Regions from separate parts of the Enterobacter sp. DVT3837 genome, predicted to be linked through region 2. Evidence: predicted binding sites of a transcription regulator. Region 2 holds the regulator's gene; the other holds the start of a gene.
The links. Region 2 encodes sigma-54, which starts transcription at its own class of promoters, with help from an activator protein. Its sites were predicted from a motif close to GTTGGCACANNTTTCGCTNT; they were not measured.
Positions count from the first base shown of each region.

Region 1: the regulator sigma-54 is predicted to act here: its motif matches at 4,528-4,547, upstream of glnK (P-II family nitrogen regulator).

Region 1 covers NZ_JBWDLA010000001.1:390,776-398,381, reverse strand. The annotation lists gene AC0XWG_RS01885 (PLP-dependent cysteine synthase family protein) at 1-226, opposite strand, end outside; gene AC0XWG_RS01880 (Lrp/AsnC family transcriptional regulator) at 342-800, shown strand; gene AC0XWG_RS01875 (SmdA family multidrug ABC transporter permease/ATP-binding protein) at 831-2,603, shown strand; gene AC0XWG_RS01870 (SmdB family multidrug efflux ABC transporter permease/ATP-binding protein) at 2,596-4,377, shown strand; gene glnK (P-II family nitrogen regulator) at 4,598-4,936, shown strand; gene amtB (ammonium transporter AmtB) at 4,972-6,261, shown strand; gene tesB (acyl-CoA thioesterase II) at 6,310-7,170, opposite strand; gene AC0XWG_RS01850 (YbaY family lipoprotein) at 7,374-7,606, shown strand, end outside.
Region 2 covers NZ_JBWDLA010000001.1:2,008,821-2,016,426, reverse strand. The annotation lists gene lptB (LPS export ABC transporter ATP-binding protein) at 1-677, shown strand, start outside; gene rpoN (RNA polymerase factor sigma-54) at 725-2,158, shown strand; gene hpf (ribosome hibernation promoting factor) at 2,181-2,468, shown strand; gene ptsN (PTS IIA-like nitrogen regulatory protein PtsN) at 2,551-3,042, shown strand; gene rapZ (RNase adapter RapZ) at 3,088-3,942, shown strand; gene npr (PTS phosphocarrier protein NPr) at 3,939-4,211, shown strand; gene mtgA (monofunctional biosynthetic peptidoglycan transglycosylase) at 4,251-4,976, opposite strand; gene elbB (isoprenoid biosynthesis glyoxalase ElbB) at 4,973-5,626, opposite strand; gene arcB (aerobic respiration two-component sensor histidine kinase ArcB) at 5,859-7,606, opposite strand, start outside.

The DNA of each region.
Region 1 (7,606 bases), 1.6 Mb from region 2:
TGATGGTGGTACCTTCTTTAATCCAGCCGTTACATAAACCGTATAAAAACAGTGAACGCGCCAGGCGATGCTTCAGGCTACCGGTAGGATGGGTGCTTTCATCTTTCAGATAGAGCTGAATACCGTCAAATCCCGGCAGGGAAAATCGAATCAGGTGCGTATCCGCCGAGCGCTGATAGTCGGCATTGATTTCGCTGATGGCATGTTTAACCCAGGAGCTATTCATCGTAGTTATCCGTTTGTCATTTTGTGCCCAGCATAGCGAAAAGCACAGAAAAAATTGTTGCTATCTGGCCTTTAAAATAGAATGGAGGGAGAAAAATTTTCTCTGTGAGGTGGGTATGCTAGATAAAATTGACCGCAAGCTCCTTTCATTGCTGCAAAGTGACTGTACCCTCTCTTTGCAGGCGCTGGCAGATGCCGTTAATCTGACCACCACACCGTGCTGGAAGCGCCTCAAGAAGCTTGAAGATGACGGCATTCTTCTGGGACGCGTCGCGTTATTAGATCCCGAAAAACTGGGGCTTGGGTTAACGGCATTTGTGCTGATTAAAACCCAGCATCACAGCAGCGAGTGGTATTGCCGTTTTGTCACTCAGGTTTCTGACATGCCTGAGGTGCTCGGTTTCTGGCGTATGGCCGGAGAGTACGATTACCTGATGCGCGTTCAGGTAGCTGACATGAAGCGCTATGACGATTTTTACAAACGACTGGTGAACAGCGTGCCGGGCTTGTCGGACGTCACCTCGAGCTTCGCCATGGAACAGATTAAATACACCACAGCACTACCTATTGAATAACTTCGTAAAATACCTTCAGGAACAAACCGCGTGCGATTATTTGCCCAATTAAGCTGGTACTTTCGTCGGGAGTGGCAACGCTACCTCGGTGCAGTAGCCCTGCTTATTATCATTGCCATTCTGCAGCTGATCCCGCCGAAGGTGGTGGGCTACGTCGTGGATGGCGTCACCGAACAGCATTACACCACCGCACGGGTGTTGATGTGGGTTGGCACGCTGGTGCTGACGGCCGTCATTGTCTATCTGCTGCGCTACGTCTGGCGCGTGCTCCTTTTTGGCGCTTCCTATCAGCTGGCCGTTGAGCTGCGTGAAGATTTTTACCGCCAGCTGAGCCGACAACACCCAGAGTTTTATCTGCGACATCGCACCGGGGATCTCATCGCACGCGCGACAAACGACGTCGATCGCGTGGTGTTCGCCGCAGGAGAAGGGGTGTTAACGCTGGTGGATTCTCTGGTCATGGGGTGCGCAGTCCTGATTGTGATGTCGACCCAGATCAGCTGGCAGCTCACCCTGCTGGCATTGTTGCCGATGCCGCTGATGGCACTGGCGATCAACCGTTTTGGTGAGCAACTGCATGAGCGCTTTAAGCTGGCGCAGGCGGCGTTCTCTTCACTGAACGACCGTACGCAGGAGAGTATGACCAGCATCCGTATGATTAAAGCCTTTGGTCTGGAGGACCGGCAATCAGCACTGTTTGCCGCCGATGCCGCTGACACGGGGGCGAAGAACATGCGCGTCGCGCGAATTGATGCGCGTTTTGACCCGACAATCTATGTCGCGATCGGTATGGCAAACCTGCTGGCTATTGGTGGGGGGAGCTGGATGGTGGTACAGGGCTCGTTAACCCTGGGACAATTGACCAGCTTTGCGATGTACCTGGGGCTGATGATTTGGCCGATGCTGGCATTGGCCTGGATGTTTAACATCGTGGAGCGCGGCAGCGCCGCCTACAGCCGTATTCGCGCCATGCTGGCCGAAGCACCGGTGGTGAATGACGGCAACGAAGCCGTACCGGAAGGGCGCGGTGTCATAAATGTTGACGTCCGTAAGTTTGTTTATCCGCAAACGGAACATCCGGTACTGGAGAACGTTAGTTTTACGCTCAAGCCTGGTCAGATGTTGGGCATTTGTGGCCCAACAGGTTCTGGCAAAAGTACCGTGCTCTCATTGATTCAGCGCCACTTTGACGTCACGCAGGGCGATATTCGCTTCCATGATATTCCCCTGACGCAACTGCTGCTGGACGACTGGCGAGGTCGTCTGGCGGTCGTCAGCCAGACGCCGTTTTTATTTTCGGACACGGTAGCAAACAATATCGCCCTCGGACGCCCGTCGGCGACGCAGGAAGAGATTGAGCATGTGGCGCGTTTAGCCAGCGTACATGATGATATTTTGCGTCTGCCGCAGGGCTACGAAACGGAAGTCGGGGAACGTGGCGTCATGTTGTCCGGAGGACAAAAGCAGCGAATCTCAATTGCCCGCGCGCTGCTTCTCAATGCCGAAATCCTGATTCTTGATGATGCGCTTTCCGCTGTGGATGGGCGTACCGAGCACCAGATCCTGCATAACCTGCGCCAGTGGGGCGACGGACGTACGGTGATTATCAGTGCCCACCGTTTGTCGGCGTTGGCGGAAGCCAGCGAAATTTTAGTGTTGCAGCATGGGCACATTGCCCAGCGCGGGCAGCATGAAAAACTGGCTGAGCAATCGGGCTGGTATCGCGACATGTATCGTTATCAACAGCTTGAAGCGGCGCTGGATTATGCCCCGGAGCAGGATACGGAGGCCGCTAATGCGTAAATTTGGCTCGATGTGGCCGACGCTAAAACGTCTGCTGGCCTACGGTTCACCGTGGCGAAAACCGCTGTCTGTTGCCGTGCTGTTGCTCTGGATTGCGGCGATTGCTGAAGTCAGCGGTCCACTGCTTATTAGCTATTTCATCGACAATATGGTTGCCAAAAGCTACCTGCCTCTGGGGCTGGTGGCGGGCCTGGGTGTGGCTTACGTTGGCTTACAGCTGACGGCGGCGGGGCTTCATTATGCCCAGTCGTTGCTGTTTAACCGTGCAGCCGTGGGGGTCGTGCAGCAGTTGCGTACTGATGTCATGGACGCTGCGCTGCGCCAGCCGCTCAGTGAGTTTGATACCCAGCCGGTCGGGCAGGTGATATCGCGCGTGACCAACGATACGGAGGTGATCCGCGATCTGTACGTCACCGTGGTGGCAACCGTCCTGCGCAGCGCGGCGCTGATTGGTGCGATGCTGGTGGCGATGTTCAGCCTCGACTGGCGTATGGCATTGGTGGCGATCACCATCTTCCCGGCGGTGTTGATTGTGATGATTATCTATCAACGTTACAGCACTCCCATTGTGCGTCGGGTGCGAGCCTATCTGGCCGATATTAATGATGGCTTCAATGAAGTGATCAACGGCATGAGCGTCATCCAGCAGTTCCGCCAGCAGGCACGTTTTGGCGAGCGGATGGGCGAAGCCAGTCGTTCACACTATATGGCGCGTATGCAGACGCTGCGGCTGGACGGTTTCCTGTTGCGCCCGCTGTTGAGCCTCTTCTCCGCGCTGGTGCTCTGTGGTCTGCTCATGCTGTTTGGCCTGACCACTCACGGAACTATTGAGGTTGGGGTCCTGTATGCTTTTATCAGCTACCTTGGCCGCCTTAACGAACCGTTGATTGAGCTTACGACACAGCAGTCGATGCTCCAGCAGGCCGTCGTGGCAGGGGAGCGAGTGTTCGAGTTGATGGACAGACCGCGTCAGACCTACGGCAACGATGACCGCGCGCTGCAAAGCGGGGCCATTGCCTTTGATAACGTCTCGTTTGCTTATCGCGAAGACCGGCTGGTATTGCAGGACATCACGCTGGATGTCCCGTCGCGGGGCTTTGTTGCGCTGGTGGGGCATACCGGCAGCGGTAAGAGTACGCTCGCAAGCCTGTTGATGGGTTACTACCCGCTAAGCCAAGGTGAAATTCGCCTCGACGGACGCCCGCTCGCGTCTCTCAACCATAATGTGTTACGTAAAGGCGTTGCAATGGTGCAGCAGGATCCGGTCGTGATGGCGGATACCTTCTACGCCAACGTGACGCTGGGTCGGGACTATACCCATGAACAGGTCTGGGATGTGCTGGAGAAAGTGCAGCTGGCAGAGCTGGCTCGTGGGTTCAGCGACGGGATCAATACGAAGCTGGGTGAGCAGGGGAACAATCTCTCTGTTGGGCAAAAACAGCTTCTGGCGCTGGCGCGGGTACTGATTGAAACGCCGCAAATTTTGATTCTGGACGAAGCAACGGCCAGTATTGATTCCGGTACCGAACAAGCTATCCAGCAGGCACTTGCCGCCGTGCGTGACCATACGACGCTGGTGGTAATTGCCCACCGCCTTTCCACGATTGTTGATGCGGATACTATTCTGGTGCTGCACCGTGGACAAGCCGTTGAGCGCGGTACACACCGGGAGTTGCTGGAAGCAAAAGGGCGCTACTGGCAGATGTACCAGTTGCAACTGGCAGGCGAAGAGCTGGCTGCCAGCGTGCGCGAGGAAGAGTCACTGAGCGCCTGACGCACCAAAATGAGGCGGCGCACTAACAGTCATTCCTGTTGGTGCAAAACTGAAACGCACCGTGCACCGGCATGGTGCGTTTTTTTTCACCCGTTTGTTGATCAAGGCCGCGTAACGCTCCTTGCACCGCGATTCACCCTGTTTTTCATTTCTGGCACACCCCTTGCAATATCCTCTGCGTTAGCTGCGGCCATTACCGAATTCTGACTGGAGGGGATCTATGAAGCTGGTTACGGTTGTAATCAAACCATTCAAACTCGAAGACGTGCGTGAAGCGTTGTCTTCAATGGGTATTCAGGGACTGACTGTCACCGAAGTGAAAGGCTTTGGTCGTCAGAAAGGTCATGCCGAGCTTTATCGCGGGGCGGAATACAGCGTTAACTTCCTGCCAAAAGTAAAAATTGATGTCGCGATTGCTGATGACCAGCTTGATGAAGTCATCGATGTGATCAGCAAAGCGGCCTACACCGGCAAAATTGGCGACGGCAAAATTTTCGTTGCCGAACTGCAGCGCGTCATTCGCATCCGTACCGGCGAATCTGACGAAGCGGCACTGTAAGTAACTCCTGGCACACAGTGATAGGGATCGAGAAAATGAAGATAGCAACACTTAAAACGGGTCTGGGTTCGCTGGCACTGCTGCCGGGCCTGGCGCTGGCTGCTGCTCCTGCGGTGGCAGACAAAGCCGATAACGCCTTTATGATGATCAGCACCGCGCTGGTGCTGTTCATGTCTATTCCGGGCATCGCGCTGTTTTACGGCGGCCTGATCCGTGGCAAAAACGTTCTCTCCATGCTGACGCAGGTTGCCGTGACGTTTGCACTGGTCTGCGTGCTATGGGTGGTTTACGGTTACTCGCTGGCCTTCGGCACGGGCAACGCCTTCTTTGGCAACTTCGACTGGGTGATGCTGAAAAATATTGAGCTGACCGCGCTGATGGGCAGCTTCTACCAGTACATCCATGTTGCTTTCCAGGGCTCGTTCGCCTGTATTACTGTCGGGCTGATTGTGGGCGCGCTGGCTGAACGTATTCGCTTCTCTGCTGTGCTGATTTTTGTCGTGGTCTGGCTGACGCTCTCCTATGTGCCAATTGCACACATGGTCTGGGGCGGTGGTCTGCTGGCAACGCACGGTGCGCTGGACTTCGCGGGCGGTACCGTTGTACACATCAACGCCGCGGTAGCGGGTCTGGTAGGGGCCTACCTGATTGGCAAACGTGTTGGCTTCGGTAAAGAGGCGTTCAAACCGCACAACCTGCCGATGGTCTTTACGGGTACTGCGATCCTCTACTTTGGCTGGTTCGGCTTCAACGCCGGTTCGGCAAGTGCCGCGAACGAAATTGCTGCACTGGCTTTCGTGAACACTGTAGTGGCAACGGCGGGTGCAATCCTCTCCTGGGTGTTTGGTGAGTGGGCGGTGCGCGGTAAACCTTCCCTGCTGGGTGCCTGTTCAGGGGCGATTGCCGGTCTGGTTGGCATCACGCCAGCGTGTGGTTATGTAGGTGTAGGCGGTGCGCTGCTGGTCGGCCTGGTGTCCGGTCTGGCGGGTCTGTGGGGCGTGACTGCACTGAAACGTATTCTGCGCGTTGATGACCCTTGCGATGTGTTTGGTGTACACGGCGTGTGCGGCATCATCGGTTGTATCATGACAGGTATCTTCGCCGCGAAATCTCTCGGTGGCGTGGGTTATGCAGAAGGCGTCACCATGGCTCATCAGCTGCTGGTACAGCTGGAAAGTATTGCTATCACCGTTGTGTGGTCTGCTGTAGTGGCCTTCATTGGCTATAAACTGGCGGACATGACGGTCGGTCTGCGCGTACCGGAAGAGCAGGAACGCGAAGGTCTGGACGTCAACAGTCACGGCGAGAATGCGTATAACGCATAATAAACAGCAAAACGGCAACTTCGGTTGCCGTTTTTAATGGTTGTTCCCTCAGCCTCTATTACGCATCACCCCTTCCTGTACCGTCGAGGCCACCAGCACGCCATCCTGGGTATAAAACTCCCCACGTACAAACCCGCGTGCGCTTGATGCCGACGTACTTTCCACACTGTAGAGCAACCACTCATTCATGTTGAAAGGACGGTGGAACCACATGGAGTGATCAATCGTCGCAACCTGCATCCCTTTTTCCAGGAACCCGACGCCGTGCGGCTGCAGCGCCACCGGCAGGAAGTTGAAATCAGACGCATAACCCAGCAAATACTGATGAACGCGGAAGTCTTCTGGCACATTACCGTTAGCCCGGATCCAGACCTGGCGCGTCGGCTCGGCGGTGTGACCTTTCATCGGGTTATGGAACTCGACGGGACGGATCTCAAGCGGCTTGTCACAGAGGAACTTCTCTTTGACCTGCGGTGGAAGCAGATGCGCCAGCGCGCGGGCGATGTCGGTTTCAGATTTCAGCTCGTCGGGTACCGGGGCCGGAGGCATCGCCTTCTGGTGCTCATATCCGGTTTCAGGTGCCTGGAAAGAGGCGGTCATGTAAAAGATTGGCTTACCGTTCTGAATGGCTGCTACGCGGCGCGCGCTGAAACTGTTGCCATCTCGCAAGACTTCGACGTCATAAACAATCGGTTTTGCGCTATCGCCGGGGCGTAAGAAGTAGCTGTGGAATGAATGCACCAGACGGTCTGCCGGGACAGTCTCCTTTGCAGCGTACAGCGCTTGTCCAACGACTTGCCCGCCGAAGACCTGGCGTAAGCCCAAATCTTCGCTCTGTCCGCGAAAGAGTCCTTCCTCAATTTTTTCCAGATTCAGTAATGTCAGCAGATTGTTCAGTGCCTGACTCATAGTTGTCCTCAATAAACGCCGTAGCGAAAGATAGGCAGAGTATAACGCAGAAATGAAAGTGGTCCGATGGGTAGAATAATCTGAATATCGGGACGATCTCAGGCATTAATCAGTGATCTGTGCCACACTTGAATACGTTATGTGATTGAAACGACATCGGATGGGATCGATCCCGCTGGTGCATTGATGATAAGGAGACTTCAATGAAACTCGTGCCCATGCTAAGTGGTGTAGCTATTGCGGTGGCGTTGTCCGCCTGTGCCGGTAAGAGCGCCCAGGTGCCAGTGCCAGCAGCAGACCCAAACGGGATTAATACCCTTTCTCAGCAATCCATTCAGCAGCCTAACGTTTCCGGTACCATCTGGATTAAACAGAAAGTGGCCTTACCGCCGGATGCGGTATTAACGGTAACCCTGTCTGATGCTTCTCTGGCAGA
Region 2 (7,606 bases):
GTGTCGTAGAAGATGTCAGTCTGACCGTCAACTCCGGCGAAATTGTGGGCCTGCTTGGCCCTAACGGTGCGGGTAAAACCACAACCTTCTACATGGTCGTTGGCATTGTGCCGCGCGATGCCGGCAACATTGTTATTGACGATGAAGACATCAGTCTTCTGCCGTTGCACGCTCGCGCGCGTCGCGGAATCGGCTATCTGCCGCAGGAAGCCTCTATTTTCCGTCGTCTTAGCGTTTACGATAACCTGATGGCGGTTCTACAAATTCGTAACGACCTGACCAGCGAACAGCGACAGGATCGTGCCAACGAGCTGATGGAAGAGTTCCACATTGAGCACCTGCGTGACAGCCTCGGTCAGGCGCTCTCCGGGGGTGAACGTCGCCGCGTTGAAATCGCGCGTGCGCTGGCCGCAAACCCGAAATTTATCCTTCTGGATGAACCGTTTGCGGGCGTTGACCCCATCTCCGTTATCGACATTAAACGTATCATTGAACACCTGCGCGACAGCGGGCTTGGTGTACTGATCACTGACCACAACGTGCGTGAAACGCTGGCCGTGTGTGAACGCGCCTATATTGTGAGCCAGGGCAATCTGATCGCCCACGGTACGCCGCAGCAGATCCTCGAAGATGATCATGTTAAGCGCGTCTATCTTGGGGAAGACTTCAGACTCTGATAGGGTAGAGGTAACGTAACGCCGAACCGGAGAAAAATGCTCTGAACATGAAGCAAGGTTTGCAATTAAGGCTCAGCCAACAACTGGCGATGACGCCGCAGCTACAGCAGGCAATTCGCCTGTTGCAACTGTCCACGTTAGAACTCCAGCAGGAGCTCCAGCAGGCGCTGGACAGCAATCCGCTGCTGGAACAAACCGATCTTCATGACGAGGTAGATACCCAGCAGTCGCAGGAGACAGAAGCGCTCGATACCGCTGATGCACTCGAACAAAAAGAGATGCCGGACGAGCTTCCGCTGGATGCCAGCTGGGATGAAATCTACACCGCCGGAACCCCTTCCGGTACGCGTGCAGACTACCAGGATGATGAGCTACCGGTCTATCAGGGTGAAACCACCCAGTCGCTACAGGATTATCTGATGTGGCAGGTGGAACTGACCCCCTTCTCCGATACCGACCGCGCGATTGCCACGTCAATTGTCGATGCCGTTGACGACACGGGCTATTTGACCGTCACGCTGGACGATATTCTGGAAAGCATGGGCGACGACGAGATAGAGCTTGAGGAAGTTGAAGCCGTTCTGAAGCGTATCCAGCGTTTCGATCCGGTCGGTGTGGCGGCAAAAGATCTACGCGACTGCCTGCTGATCCAGCTTTCTCAGTTCAGCAAAGAGACGCCATGGATTGATGAGGCGCGCGTTATCATTAGCGATCATCTGGATCTGTTGGCTAACCACGATTTCCGCACCCTGATGCGCGTCACACGCCTGAAAGAAGATGTGCTGAAAGAAGCGGTGAATCTGATCCAGTCGCTCGATCCACGCCCCGGACAGTCGATCCAGACCAGCGAACCCGAGTACGTGATCCCGGATGTGCTGGTCAGAAAACACAATGGCCGCTGGGTCGTTGAACTGAACTCTGACAGCATCCCTCGCCTGCAAATCAACCAGCAGTATGCCTCCATGTGCACCAGCGCACGAAACGACTCTGACAACCAATATATTCGTAGCAATCTGCAGGAAGCGCGATGGTTGATCAAAAGTCTGGAGAGCCGAAATGATACGCTGCTCCGCGTCAGCCGCTGTATTGTCGAACAGCAGCAGGCTTTCTTTGAGCAGGGCGAAGAGTATATGAAACCGATGGTACTGGCAGATATTGCCCAGGCCGTCGAGATGCATGAATCAACCATTTCCCGCGTCACGACGCAGAAGTATCTGCACAGCCCACGCGGTATTTTTGAGCTTAAGTATTTCTTCTCCAGTCATGTGAATACCGAGGGCGGCGGTGAAGCGTCGTCAACGGCAATTCGCGCACTGGTGAAGAAGTTGATCGCCGCGGAGAACCCCGCGAAGCCACTGAGTGACAGTAAGTTAACCACCATGCTGTCCGACCAGGGTATTATGGTGGCACGTCGTACTGTTGCGAAGTATCGAGAGTCTTTATCCATTCCGCCGTCCAACCAGCGTAAGCAGCTGGTTTGACACAACCGATAAGGAAGACACTATGCAGCTCAACATCACTGGACAAAACGTCGAAATTACTGAGGCTTTACGCGACTTCGTGAACGCGAAGTTTGCAAAACTCGAGCAGTATTTCGAAAGGATCAATCAGGTCTATATTGTGTTGAAAGTGGAGAAAGTGACTCATATCTCGGATGCAACCCTGCACGTCAACGGGGGTGAACTCCATGCCAGTGCGGAAGGGCAAGACATGTATGCGGCTATCGACGGCTTGATTGATAAGCTTGCGCGACAGCTTAATAAACATAAAGATAAACTGAAACAACACTAATTGTCCGGGCAGTTAACGGGTGCAGGACGGCCTGTTGTGAAACACAACGGGCCATTTGTACAGTTAGCGCTTAGGTGAAATTATGATGAACAACGATTCCGCTCTTCAACTGAGCAATGTCCTTAACCAGGAATGTACCCGCAGTGCAGTTCACTGCCAGAGCAAAAAGCGTGCGCTGGAGATCATCAGTGAACTGGCCGCAAAACAGCTGGGCCTGCCGCCGCAGGTAGTGTTCGAAGCTATCCTGACCCGTGAAAAGATGGGCAGTACAGGCATCGGCAATGGCATCGCGATCCCGCATGGCAAACTGGAAGAAGACACCTTGCGTGCCGTCGGTGTGTTTGTGCAACTGGAAACCCCTATCGCCTTCGATGCCATTGATAACCAGCCCGTCGATCTCCTCTTCGCGCTGCTGGTGCCTGCTGACCAGACGAAAACCCACCTGCATACGCTTTCTCTGGTCGCAAAACGCCTGGCTGATAAAACCATTTGCCGTCGACTGCGCTCAGCCCAAAGTGATGAAGAGCTCTATCAAATTATCACTGAAGCAGAAGGCAATCAGGATGATGCATAACCAGGAGATGGCTTTCACATCTGTTGTCCTGAGGAGAAACGGAACATGGTACTGATGATTGTCAGTGGCCGTTCGGGGTCGGGGAAATCCGTTGCTCTGCGCGCGCTGGAAGACATGGGTTTTTACTGCGTAGATAACCTGCCGGTCGTGTTGTTACCCGATCTGGCTCGGACGCTTGCGGAAAGACAAACCTCTGCCGCCGTCAGTATCGACGTTCGTAATATGCCTGAATCGCCAGAAATTTTTGAGCAGGCGATGAGTAACCTGCCTGAGGAATTCTCACCTCAGTTGCTGTTCCTGGATGCAGATCGTAATACCCTGATCCGCCGCTACAGCGATACCCGCCGTCTGCATCCGCTTTCCAGTAAGAACCTCTCTCTGGAGAGCGCTATCGACGAAGAGAGCGATCTGCTGGAGCCGCTTCGTTCTCGTGCTGACCTGATCGTCGACACCTCTGAGATGTCCGTTCATGAGCTGGCGGAAATGCTGCGTACCCGTTTGTTGGGCAAGCGCGAGCGTGAACTGACGATGGTGTTCGAGTCCTTCGGCTTTAAGCACGGTATCCCCATTGATGCGGATTATGTTTTCGACGTGCGTTTCCTGCCGAACCCGCACTGGGATCCAAAACTGCGTCCAATGACAGGTCTGGATAAACCCGTCGCGGCCTTCCTCGACCGACACACAGAAGTTCACAATTTTATCTACCAGACGCGAAGCTACCTTGAGCTATGGTTACCTATGCTGGAAACAAACAATCGTAGCTACCTGACAGTGGCGATTGGCTGTACCGGCGGTAAACATCGTTCGGTCTACATCGCCGAACAGCTGGCCGATTATTTCCGTTCACGCGGAAAGAACGTTCAGTCCCGTCATCGCACGCTGGAAAAACGTAAAACATGACCGTAAAACAAACTGTTGAGATCACCAATAAGCTGGGCATGCACGCACGCCCGGCGATGAAGCTGTTTGAGCTGATGCAGGGGTTCGATGCAGAAGTTCTGCTGCGTAATGATGAAGGCACAGAAGCGGAAGCGAACAGCGTGATCGCACTGCTGATGCTGGACTCAGCCAAAGGACGCCAGATTGAAGTAGAAGCCACCGGCCCCCAGGAAGAGGAAGCGCTGGCGGCGGTGATTGCGCTGTTTAACGCCGGTTTTGACGAAGACTAACGTTCGTCCCTTCGGCGGGTGGCGTTGTGCTTACCCGCCCTACATGAGATTATTACGCTGCATAAACCCCTCCCCGCCCAGTTGATTCATCTGGCGCATAATCCACGCCTGTCGGCTTCGCACGTAGCCTGATGGGGCACTGGCTTTAAAACGGATGGGATTAGGTAAAACAGCGGCCAATAGCGCAGCTTCTGACATACTTAGACGGCTTGCAGGCTTATTGAAATAACGCTGCGCAGCGGCTTCCACACCAAATACGCCGTCGCCAAACTCAGCGATATTGAGATAGACGGTCAGAATGCGTCTTTTGCTCCAGACCGTTTCCATCCCCAGGGTCAACCCCGCTTCCAGCCCTTTTCGCACCCAGCTTCGACCATCCCATAAAAACAGATTTTTGGCCGTCTGCTGCGACAACGTCGACGCGCCGCGCACGCGGTTTTCGTGGCGTTCGTTATGAGCAAGCGCCTTCTCAATGGCCGCCACGTCGAACCCCCAGTGCTCCGGGAATTTCTGATCCTCTGCCGCGATGACTGCCAGCCCCATGAACGGTGAGATCTCGTCCATGCTTACCCAGTCGGAATGTGCAACATAGCGGAAATCCCCAGAGAGCCATGCGCCAATCTGGCGCTCAACCATCACAGCAGAGAAAGGGACCGGTACAATGCTGAATAAAGCAATCCCGCCGCCCCAGAAGACCGCCAGTACGAGCAGAGCTCTCAGCAGGAAACGCTTTAACCTTGCACCGGGACTGAACTTACGACTCATTCAGCAAGCACCAGCACTCTGTCCACCAGCTTTTCAATGCCCGTGGCTGCTTCAGCAATATTCTGCGCCAGCATGTATGCAGGCGCGGTAATAATTTTATTGTCTTCGTCCACCACGATGTCATCGACAGGACACGGCACATGTTCGCCGCCCATATCCTCAACAACTTCAGCAGTGTCGATGTCGGTCCCAATGGTCAGGCGCAGTGGGAAATCAAAAATTTTCGGCAGCATCGCCGGGGCAATACAGATAAAACCCAGCGGTTTACCCGCAGCGTGCATCGCACGTGACAGCGCTTTTAAATCCGGATCAACATGGCACTCTGCCCCCTGGGAAGCAAAGCTGCTCAGGTTTTTCGCTGCGCCAAACCCGCCTGGCACAATTAACCCATCAAGCTCTGAAGCATTAGCCTGATTAAGAGGGTGAATATCGCCGCGAACAATGCGTGCCGCTTCAATCAACACGTTACGAGTTTCCGCCATCGGCTCGCCGGTCAAATGATTAATTACATCAGTCTGGCTTTTATCCGGCGCGAAGCAGACAACATCAGCTCCGTTTCGGGAAAGCGCCAACAATGTGATGACGGCTTCATGTATCTCTGAACCGTCGTAAACACCACATCCGCTCAGCACGACACCAATCTTTTTCATCATCAGGTTCCTTCTTTGCAACTCGCTGAAGCACATTAATAATTTTGATTAAAACGCTATGCTTCACACATTTCACTGATTCATGTAACAAACCATTTAAGATTTGCTATCTTATCTGCGTGCGGCCTAAATTTTTCAGGCGGCGCCCATTCGAAAATAACTTGAAAAAACAGGCGCAGCCAAGATTTCCCTGGTGTTGGCGCAGTATTCGCGCACCCCGGTTAAGCCGGGGTCATTTTTTTCTGGCGTCGACCCAGGCTTTAAGTACCGCAACATCGTTTTGCCACTCTTGTTTCATCTCTTCGACCCAATCACCCACGTTATCTTCCCATGCAGGTAAATCAGGCGACTGAATCTGTTGTCCCAGCTGTTGCAGGTGACGCAGGCCAACCGAGCCGGCCGCACCTTTGATTTTATGCCCTTCTTCCACAATGCCTTTCTGGTCTCGTGCCGTCAGGTTTGATTCCAGCACACTCAGATAGCCAGGCATCATCTTTTCGAACACGGCCAGACCGTCGGTAATCAGTTTTGGACCAACCAGATCGATATACTGCTCCAGCATCGCGGTATCGAGTATCGTTTGGGCTTTTGCGCTATCAACAGACGTCATGGTGCTCTCCTCTTCATCACGGGTATCCCAGAACTTCTTGATCATGGCGGTCAGGGCAGGCACCGCCAGCGGTTTGCTAAGCACATCATCCATACCGGCATCGAGGTACTCTTTTTTGTCTTTCAGCACGTTCGCCGTCAGCGCGACCAGCGGCGGCAGATCGTCAGCGGCATACTTGCTCGTCAGTTCACGTGAGATATCCAGCCCGGTCATATCCGGCAGTTGAATATCCAGCAAGACGAGGTCATATTCACCCGGTTTAAACATCTCTAGCGCGGCTTTACCGGTCATTGCCACGTCCACACTGTTACCCAGTTTTTCCAGCACCGAGCGTGCCACAATTACGTTCAGCTCGATGTCTTCCACCAACAGGACGTGCAGCGCGGGCAGCGGCATATCGTCGTTTTCAAAGGTATCCTCAACCTCTTCAGCCACCGCTGGCGCATGTACCGTCAGCGTGAAGGTCGAGCCTTTGCCCGCCTGGCTGGTTACCGTAATGTCCCCGCCCATACTCTTCGCAAGCCGTTTAGATACCGCCAGGCCAATGCCTGTACCGGTGGCAGGTTTCCCGCCGTTGCTGTCTTTCACCTGGTAGTACATCGCGAAAATTTTGTCCTGCTCCTCCTGCGGAATGCCAATCCCGGAGTCTTCCACCTCGAAGTGCAGCATGTCACCTTCGTCATAGCGGATGCGCACCGCAACCTGCCCCTTCTGGGTAAATTTCACGGCGTTACTGATAAGGTTCCACAGGATCTGGCGCAGGCGGGTACCGTCCGTGACCACTTTATGCGGCAGTGGCAGGGAGGGTTCCATCACAAAACTCAGCCCTTTCTGCTGCGCCTGCAGACCGGACAAGTTTTCCAGATCGGCCATAAAGCTGGTGAAATCAACCGGCTGGTTATCCAGCTGGACTTTACGGCGCTCCATCTTATCCATGTCGATAATATCATTGAAGATATTCCCCAGCGTGACCGCCGAGACATGGATCGTTTTGAGGTATTTTTCCTGTTCCGCGGTCAGATCGGTATCCAGCAAAATACGGCTCAGACCGACAATGCCATTAAGCGGCGTACGCAGTTCGTGGCTGATGGTGGAAATAAAGGTGGTCTTATCGCGGCTGGCACGTTCCAGGGCATCCTGATAGCGCTTACGCTCGGTAATATCGCGACCAAAGCCCATCAGGCCATGACGTTTCCCGACGCGGTCGTAGTACGGCACTTTACGGATCTCAAAGCAGGCTTTGCGCCCGTCCGGGTAATCCAGCCACTGTTCATAGGTCAGCGAGACGTTGTGGCGGAAGACTTTTTCATCTGTCTCCATGACCTTGGCCGCCGCCTCCTCAGAATAGACATCCTGAGGTTTCAGGTGAA